One region of the Staphylococcus ursi genome, then DNA from elsewhere that is predicted to be linked to it. Evidence: predicted binding sites of a transcription regulator. Region 1 holds the regulator's gene; the other holds the start of a gene.

Region 1 (4,443 bases):
TTAAAGTCTTGCCAAGTAGAAGAAGCATGTGCTAATATATAAAACGAAATGATTACGATTTGTAAGGAGTGTTCATATATATGGCTAAAAAGTCGAAAATTGTAAAAGAGCAAAAAAGAGAAGCATTAGTCGCAAAATATGCTGAACTACGTAGAGAATTAAAAGCAAAAGGTGACTATGAAGCGTTAAGAAAATTACCAAGAGATTCTTCACCAACACGTTTAACACGCAGATGTAAAGTGACAGGTCGACCTCGTGGTGTGTTACGTAAATTTGAAATGTCTCGTATTGCATTTAGAGAACATGCACATAAAGGTCAAATTCCTGGCGTTAAAAAATCAAGTTGGTAAATCAATCCCCTCTTTATTTTACTTTGTTCCTTAAAGGTAGTATATTATCAAAGGAATAAAAAGATAAAGGGGCTTTTTTTATGAAAATTTTTGACTATGAAGATATCCAACTCATCCCGAATAAAAGTGTTGTGAAAAGCCGTTCAGAAATCGATACGTCTGTACAATTTGGACCGAAACGTTTTAAGTTGCCAGTTGTGCCTGCCAATATGCAAACAGTCATGAATGAATCTTTGGCTGAATGGTTTGCGCAAAATGATTACTTCTATATTATGCACCGATTTGAAGAAGAAGCGCGTTTACCATTTGTTAAAAAGATGCAAAGTAAAGGGTTATATGCTTCAATTTCTGTAGGTGTTAAACCAGGTGAATTTGAATTTATTGATGCATTGAAAGCTGAGAATCTTACACCAGAATATATTACAATTGATATTGCGCATGGACATTCAGATCAAGTGATTGAAATGATTCAATATATTAAGGAGCATTTACCTAAAGCGTTTGTAATTGCAGGTAATGTTGGTACACCAGAAGGCGTGAGAGAACTCGAAAATGCTGGCGCTGATGCAACGAAAGTCGGTATTGGTCCTGGGCGTGTCTGTATTACGAAAATTAAAACTGGATTTGGGACAGGCGGATGGCAATTAGCTGCGGTCAATCATTGTAGTAAAGCTGCCCGTAAACCTATTATTGCTGACGGTGGTATCCGTACACATGGTGACATTGCAAAATCAGTGCGTTTTGGTGCATCAATGGTCATGATTGGCTCCCTCTTTGCTGCTCATGAAGAATCACCTGGTGAAACAGTTGAAATAGAAGGTAAAAAATATAAAGAGTATTTTGGTAGTGCATCAGAATATCAAAAAGGCGAACGTAAAAATGTTGAAGGCAAAAAGATGTTTGTAGAACATAAAGGCTCACTTCAAGATACTCTTGTAGAGATGCAGGAAGATTTACAAAGTTCGATTTCATACGCAGGTGGTAAAGATGTAGATGCCTTAAGAAAAGTAGATTATGTCATCGTACGCAATTCTATCTTTAACGGAGATCGTGACTAAAAGGAGCTGTTCGTTATCAAAAAATTTCTCTCAATCACCGTTGTTGGTATCATTCTTTTATTACTCATACCACTTCAGCCGAATGAAACATTTTCTAAAATTGCTACATCGATTACACAACAAATCGATCAACTTGTAGAAGGTAAAACGAACGAACCAACACTTAAAAAGCCCAAATCACAAAATTTTGCAATTAGAAATATTCAGATGAACATGAGTCGTGATGAAGTCGAACAAAAACTGGGTCAACCTGAGTCAGAAATTGGTAATGAATACGGGACAAAATGGGAAGTTTATCATCAAGATTTTAGCAACTTTGTCATGGTTAGCTATATTGACAATAAGGTGCATGGTTTATATACCAATCAAAATATGGTTACATCAAAAAGTGGTGTGAAATACGGAACACCTAAAAAAGCGGTACGTAAAGAACTTGGTCAACCAATTGGAGGTATTCAAAAAGGCCGCACTATTTATGAAAATGACAATGATGAATACGATATTTTTGATAAAGACGGGATTTATACCACTGCATTTTATGATCAACATGAAAACAATCAATTAACAGGGTTGATGCAAATCAGTCATCAAATGGAAAACAGATTGAACAGTCAATATGCGGCACCTTCTCAATATTTACAAGAAAGTTTTGAGAAGGAAGATTATTATTTATTAAATGCTGAGAGAGTTCAAAAAGGATTGCAACCCCTTAACTATTCGGACAAATTAGCTGACACTGCACGCAAACATAGTACTGACATGGCTGAAAATCAATATTTTGACCATACTAATCTTAAAGGTGAATCACCATTTGATCGTATGGAAAAAGACGGCCATCAATATCAGACAGCAGCAGAAAACTTGGCATATGGTCAAACAAGTGCGATTTTTGCACACCATGGCTTAATGAATTCAAGTGGTCATCGTAAAAATATTTTGAATGAAAACGTCAAAACAATCGGTATTGGTGTAGATTTTAATGAGAAACGCCAACCGTATTGGACAGAAAATTATATTGGTTAATGTTTTGAATGGTAATTTTGGGGAATATCACTCATGGAAGTGATTCAAATGACATCAAAGCAGAATAATTCAAAGCAACAAAATACAGTGAATAAAAAGAAAACACCAGATGATATTTTAATACAAGTGAAAAAAATTCTGAATAAAAATTAGAAAGAGCGGACCTTACATTTAATTTGTAAGGTCCATTTTTTTGAAGGAGTGGTGGACGCAAGATTACATTTCTCTAAACAAGCCAATGACTTTACCTAATACTGTAACTTGTTCTAGATAAATAGGTTCTAAACTACTATTTTCTGGTTGTAAACGGTAACGATTTTTTTCTTTGTAGAAACGTTTTACAGTAGCTTCATCTTCTTCAGTCATTGCAACAATGATGTCACCGTTTTCAGCAATCGATTGACTTCTTACAATGACTTTATCTCCGTCTAGAATACCAGCTTCAATCATACTATCTCCCACAACGTTAAGGATAAAAATCTGACCGTTATGTGTTGATGTAAAATGTTCGGGTAACGGATAATACTCTTCAACATTTTCAATAGCAGAAATAGGTGTCCCTGCTGTAACTTTACCGATGACAGGTACATAGATTGTTTCTTCCATATTCACAGGTTCGCCCATCAATTCATTCACGATTTCTATAGCGCGGGGTTTGGTAGGGTCTCGTCGAATATAGCCCTTTTCTTCTAATCTTGACAAATGCCCATGTACAGTCGAACTTGAAGCTAATCCCACAGCCTCACCAATTTCACGAACACTCGGTGGATACCCTTTTGTTTGCACGACATGTTTAATAAATTCAAATATTTCACTTTGTCTTTTAGTTAATTCTCTCATTTTCCACACTCCTTCTCAGTACTATTTGTTGATATTATAACATACCACGCGAACGTTAACAAACGTTTGTTCGTTTTGGTGTTGACAGAGAACATTCGTTCTGTTAGATTATTAATACAAACAAACGTTCGAGGAGTGACGAAGATGCTTCACATTAAAAGTTCAGAGGTTTACTTGTTCTTGTCAGTGTTTATCATTTCTTTAATCTTATTTTTATCATTCTTTTTACTCGCCACTGATGCAAGCAAAACAGAACAAACGTACGAAATGACAGATCATCAACTTAAAACGACACAAACAGAACAACAACAAAAATACGAACAGCAGCGCAATCATACAAACGAACAGTCCGTTGTAGCCGTGACGCTGAGTCATTAAATAACCAATACAAAGACCATAGAGAGAAAAAGGTTCAGGTCATCTTCTCTATGGTCTTTTCTAGTTTCTTGTTTAAATATATGTGAATGGATTAAACGACACGAGATGGTCTTTTTAGTAGATGAAATGAAATGCTATACGACAAAAAAGTGTTAGAACAGAAAAACGTTCAAACCATGATAACGCTTACTTTTATGCCAAGTTCAAGCATTTGGTTTTATAACATTTTTCTGTTATATTTTTGTAAAGAAAATCACGGAGGGGAGCTCATATGCTTAGTAAAGAAAAGTTAAATCGAATCAATGAACTCGCAAATAAGAAAAAAAGTGAAGGACTTACTGAAACGGAAGCAAAAGAACAATCTCAATTAAGAAGTGAGTATTTAGAAGTGTTTAGAAGCAGTTTTAAAAGCCAAATCGAAAATACAAAAGTGATTGATCCAAATGGCAATGACGTAACGCCTGAAAAATTAAAAGAAGTTCAAAAGCAAAATCAATTACGTAGTTAGTATTTTTGAATATAATGGATAACGCGGTACCATTTATTAGGTTTCGAACACTGTTTCGGTTATAATGTAATTATGATATGGAATGAGAAAGGAAGGATTTTCAAATGACTCAACGAAATGATAGCTTAGCTATAAATACAATACGTGGATTAAGTATTGACGCTATTGAGAAAGCAAATTCAGGTCACCCTGGTTTACCAATGGGGGCAGCACCAATGGCATATACTTTATGGACACGCCATTTAAACTTTAATCCAAATTCACATGAATATTTCAACAGAGACCG
Region 2 (4,443 bases), 890 kb from region 1:
CCGCTGTCTCTTTCGTAAAAATACGATTTAAATTTTGATAACTTAAATTGATCGCAATCATGCCATTACTGCCGACCATACCCGCAACTGGAATGATTTCATTTGGTTTAAAATCAATAGCGCCCGTTAAAAGCACGCCACCTAAAGATAAAATTGCGCCTGTTAATATCCCCGCTAAAGAAATCCAAAACGCATGGCGCACCACTTCTGGCTTTCGCTTCCGTGTATTGGCGGCCGCGTTGATCATGATGACTAAAATGAGTAATAGTACAATCCATGGCGTTTCTAATTTAAAAACAAATTCCAGTAAATAACCAATGATCACTAATTGAATAACAGCACGTATCGCTGCAATGATTAAATCTTTAGCAATATGTAATCGCTCTTTAAACGAAACTAAAATGGGAATGAGTAGCAATAATGATGTCAATAATAGCGAAGTCGTACTCATCATGACAAACGCGCCTCCCTCGTTAACATACCATTACGAATTTCCATTTTGCGATGAAATTGGCGTTGACTTTGCGCATCATTGTGAGTAATCCACAAAACGGACATGCCTTCTTGGACTAAATCAAACACCAATTTTTCAATTTGACGACTGCTCTTGTCATCTAACGCACTCGTCGCCTCATCAAGCATCAGTATATCTGGGGTAAACATGAGCTGGCGTGCAATCGTGATACGTTGTTTTTCACCCCCGGACATATGTTGCACCTTGTCCGAAAGTTTGTATTTTTTTAAACCTACTTTTTCCAACAGCGTATTTGCTTTAGACTTATTAAACGAAACTTGACGCACCTTTGCCGGAAAAGCTAAATTATCTTGAATCGTCTCACCAAACAATTCCACACTTTGCGGCAAATAACTAATATGCTGTCTCAATATTTCCGGTGAATAGTGTGCATAAGGTTTCCCTTTAAATTCAATATTTCCACTGGTTGGGCTCATTAAATCTGCAATTAACCTCAACAGCGTACTTTTACCACTTCCAGACGGTCCGACAACAGCAACCGCTTCACCTTTTTCCATATGATAACTTATATTGTGTAAAATTTTGCGTTCACCGCTTTCGTAGCTGACGTTTGTTAACTCAAGCATAGGCGTTCTCCTCATTTTGATAGATCATATAGTGATATTCATGCCCGTAAAGTACTTTTTTCATTTTCTCACGGAACCCTAACTTGCGATACAACTGATAGGCACGTTCATTATGCTCATCACAGTTTAAACTCCATGTCGCTTCTGGATTCGATTGGAGACGTGCTTGAATCAATTTTGTCGCAATCCCTCGACCACGAAACTCAGGAAAAGTAGCAATCGCTTCAATATAATCATCTCCACGCTCTGCCTCTAATACAGGTAATGGCGTACCCGTTTCTAATTGAATGTTTTCATCTAAGGTTAAATTTTGCCAAGCCTGTTCGTATTCCGCTTCGTATTGTCCCGGATACGCAATCAATATACCTGCCACTTGTCCTGCTATTTCATAAATATCCACGTGTTCAATATGATTCCGGTAATGAACTTCTATTGCGCTTTTAACAAGTGCTGCTATCACGGTCTCTTTCTCATAACGACGCACAATTTCAAGTTCCATATCTTGCCAAATGAGGTATGTTAACTCTGCAATCGCACGCGCATCTTGGGATGTTGCTTTTCTAATCATATTTGAGTCACCTCACTCTTTACATTTTAGCCTATTTAACTGACGTTTAAAAATACCTCAACATTTTTACAAACGAATGTTCTAAAAATACTTCACAAAACAGAACAAGTGTTCTATAATCGGATTGAGGTGATTTCCATGCATGATCGTACGCTCCCTACAGCATACCAATCTGAAACAGACTATCGAAAAATTCCAAGACAATATCTTAACACTCGAATTCCTAGAGGGCGTGGCATTGTGAAATGGGCCCCTTTCGCAACATTGCCCGAACAGTTTGAAGCAATTAAACAGTTCGAGGCCAATCAACTTAAAATCGATCGTCCTGACTTAAGCGAAGATCAAATCAATGAACTGAACCAAATGCTGCATTTAAAAATATCGCACAACGCTTTTAGTAAAATTCACTATTGGCGCGCTGGACACATTCATACCATTCAAGGTTATATCGCGAGTATCGATACATTGACGAACGAATTAGTGCTCACTAATGAACGGCGCACAGATCGATTAGTCATCGGGTTGAACGAATTGTATGCTATTGAATAGTATAGGCATGCAACATCATCGCGTGATTTACCTGTAATTGACTTGATTTTATCCTATACCCTGATTTGAAAAAAGATGTCATGATTTGATTCAAAAAGATGTATTGGATATGCTTTTTATCACATTAAAAACACAAAAACACAGCAAACATTGTATGAAAAACAACATTTACTGTGTAAGGTTTAACCATGAAAAATCAATAAAATGACGACCGCTACAATTTGAGCGACTGTTGTGGTGATAATTCGGCGTGTGTACATATAACTAAAACCGAGCAACAATTGGCAAACAAAAATGAATGTCACGATCCACCATTGATCTAAATAGATAAAAAATGAACCTGAAGCTAAAGCACCGACTAATATAGCGAGCCACGGTTTTGAAGTCATACGCACGATTTCTTTTTGTAAGATAGTACGCATATATAATTCATGACATGGCATTACAAATAAAAGCGTCACTAAAATTTGCCATTTAAAATAGACACCTGTTCGTGATAATTGTTTAATCAACGAAGCATACGTCAGTTCTGAAGTAATCCATGAGAAAATGACTTGTATAAGTACAAGCGCAACACCAGTCGCTAACCCTATCGCAATGGATGTTAATAGACGTTTGGATGCAAAATCTCTTTGATAAAATACATAACTAATTCCTGCTATTAACATAATTCCTGTATAGAGTTGCCAATATACACCGTGCTCACCCCACAACAACATTAAAATGATGTGGAAAGCAATAAAGCTTAGTATAAACCAAAGTAGCGGTTTGTTGATCTTTTTCATATGCGTTTATCCTTTTTGTTCAATAATTTTATATCTCTTATGATTAATCACTGTTTTTTCAGGCAAATCTAAATCGCTGAAATTTTCCATAATCGTTAAATCAACAATGACAGAGTTATCATTGATTTTTTCAACTTTTCCTCGTATCCCATCATAAAATTCTACAATGTCTCCTACTTCTGCAATTGTCATCTTTCTGTCCCCCTTAGAAATTTACTAGCATATATTGTACTAAAATTTACATTTTAAATAAACAATTTACGTCAATTGTCAGAAATTATTTACATTCAGTGTCTTTTTAAGATAAATGATTGGAAAAATCGAATTAAATCATGCATAACATAAGTAAGGGCATATTTTGGGAAAGGAGTGTTTCTGAGTGAAATTTATTAGTAATCAAAACCATACTGATCCAACATTAAACTTAGCGATGGAAGAATACGTTTTAAAAACAGTACCTATGGATGACAACGATAGTTATTTCCTATTTTATATTAACCGACCGTCCATCATTGTTGGCAAAAACCAAAATACGATTGAAGAAGTGCATCAACCCTACATCGAAACAAATGCGATTGATGTCGTGCGCCGTATTTCTGGGGGTGGCGCAGTGTATCACGATTTCGGTAATTTGAACTTTAGCTTCATTACTAAAGATGATGGCGATAGTTTTCATAACTTCAAAAAATTCACGCAGCCGATTGTTGAAGTCCTCAACGATTTAGGTGTAAAGGCCGAACTCACAGGCCGCAACGATATTCAAGTTGGCCAAGCTAAAATCTCTGGTAATGCGATGGTAAAAGTGAAAGATCGTATGTTTAGTCATGGGACACTCATGTTGAACAGTGATTTGGATGAAGTGCAAAATGCATTGCGTGTCAATCCTGCAAAAATTCAATCTAAAGGTGTCAAATCTGTCCGTAAACGGGTCGCCAACATTCAAGAATTTTTAGATGAACCGCTCGATATTGAAGCATTCAAAGCGATTATACTTAAAAAATTATTCGGTGAAGCAGAAGTCGAATCTTATACTTTGACAGAGGAAGACTGGAAAAATATTGAAAAGTTAAGTAACGAAAAATATCGTACGTGGGATTGGAATTACGGTAAAAATCCAAAATATAACTTTGAGCGTGAGCATAAATTTGAAAAAGGTTTTGTTCAAATTAAACTTGATGTCAAAAAAGGTCGTATTGCGCATGCTAAAATTTTCGGGGACTTTTTCGGTGAAGGTGATGTGACCGAACTTGAAAATGCACTTACAGACGTTTTACATCAAAGAGCAGCCATCCAAGAAGCGCTCAAAAATTATGATCTTTATCATTACTTTGGTGACATTCCTCGTGATGGTCTCATCGACATGATGGTTTAATACACGTAGACCACACTGTCATTAATCATATTGTATATTAACTTCATCTTATTCTGAGACAAATGTAA

Evidence for each region. Region 1 encodes LexA, which represses DNA repair genes until DNA is damaged. Its sites were predicted from a motif close to CGAACATATGTTCG; they were not measured.
Region 2: the regulator LexA is predicted to act here: its motif matches at 1,739-1,752, upstream of GZH82_RS03675 (YolD-like family protein).

What each region holds. Positions count from the first base shown of each region.
Region 1 covers NZ_CP048279.1:1,735,852-1,740,294, reverse strand. Annotated here, with positions in the region: gene rpsN (30S ribosomal protein S14) at 81-350, shown strand; gene guaC (GMP reductase) at 431-1,408, shown strand; gene GZH82_RS08110 (CAP domain-containing protein) at 1,415-2,431, shown strand; gene lexA (transcriptional repressor LexA) at 2,648-3,271, opposite strand; gene sosA (DNA damage-induced cell division inhibitor SosA) at 3,416-3,649, shown strand; gene GZH82_RS08095 (DUF896 domain-containing protein) at 3,921-4,157, shown strand; gene tkt (transketolase) at 4,262-4,443, shown strand, end outside.
Region 2 covers NZ_CP048279.1:847,231-851,673, reverse strand. Annotated here, with positions in the region: gene GZH82_RS03690 (ABC transporter permease) at 1-454, opposite strand, end outside; gene GZH82_RS03685 (ABC transporter ATP-binding protein) at 451-1,101, opposite strand; gene GZH82_RS03680 (GNAT family N-acetyltransferase) at 1,094-1,669, opposite strand; gene GZH82_RS03675 (YolD-like family protein) at 1,808-2,218, shown strand; gene GZH82_RS03670 (CPBP family glutamic-type intramembrane protease) at 2,401-3,003, opposite strand; gene GZH82_RS03665 (YkvS family protein) at 3,010-3,195, opposite strand; gene GZH82_RS03660 (lipoate--protein ligase) at 3,383-4,375, shown strand.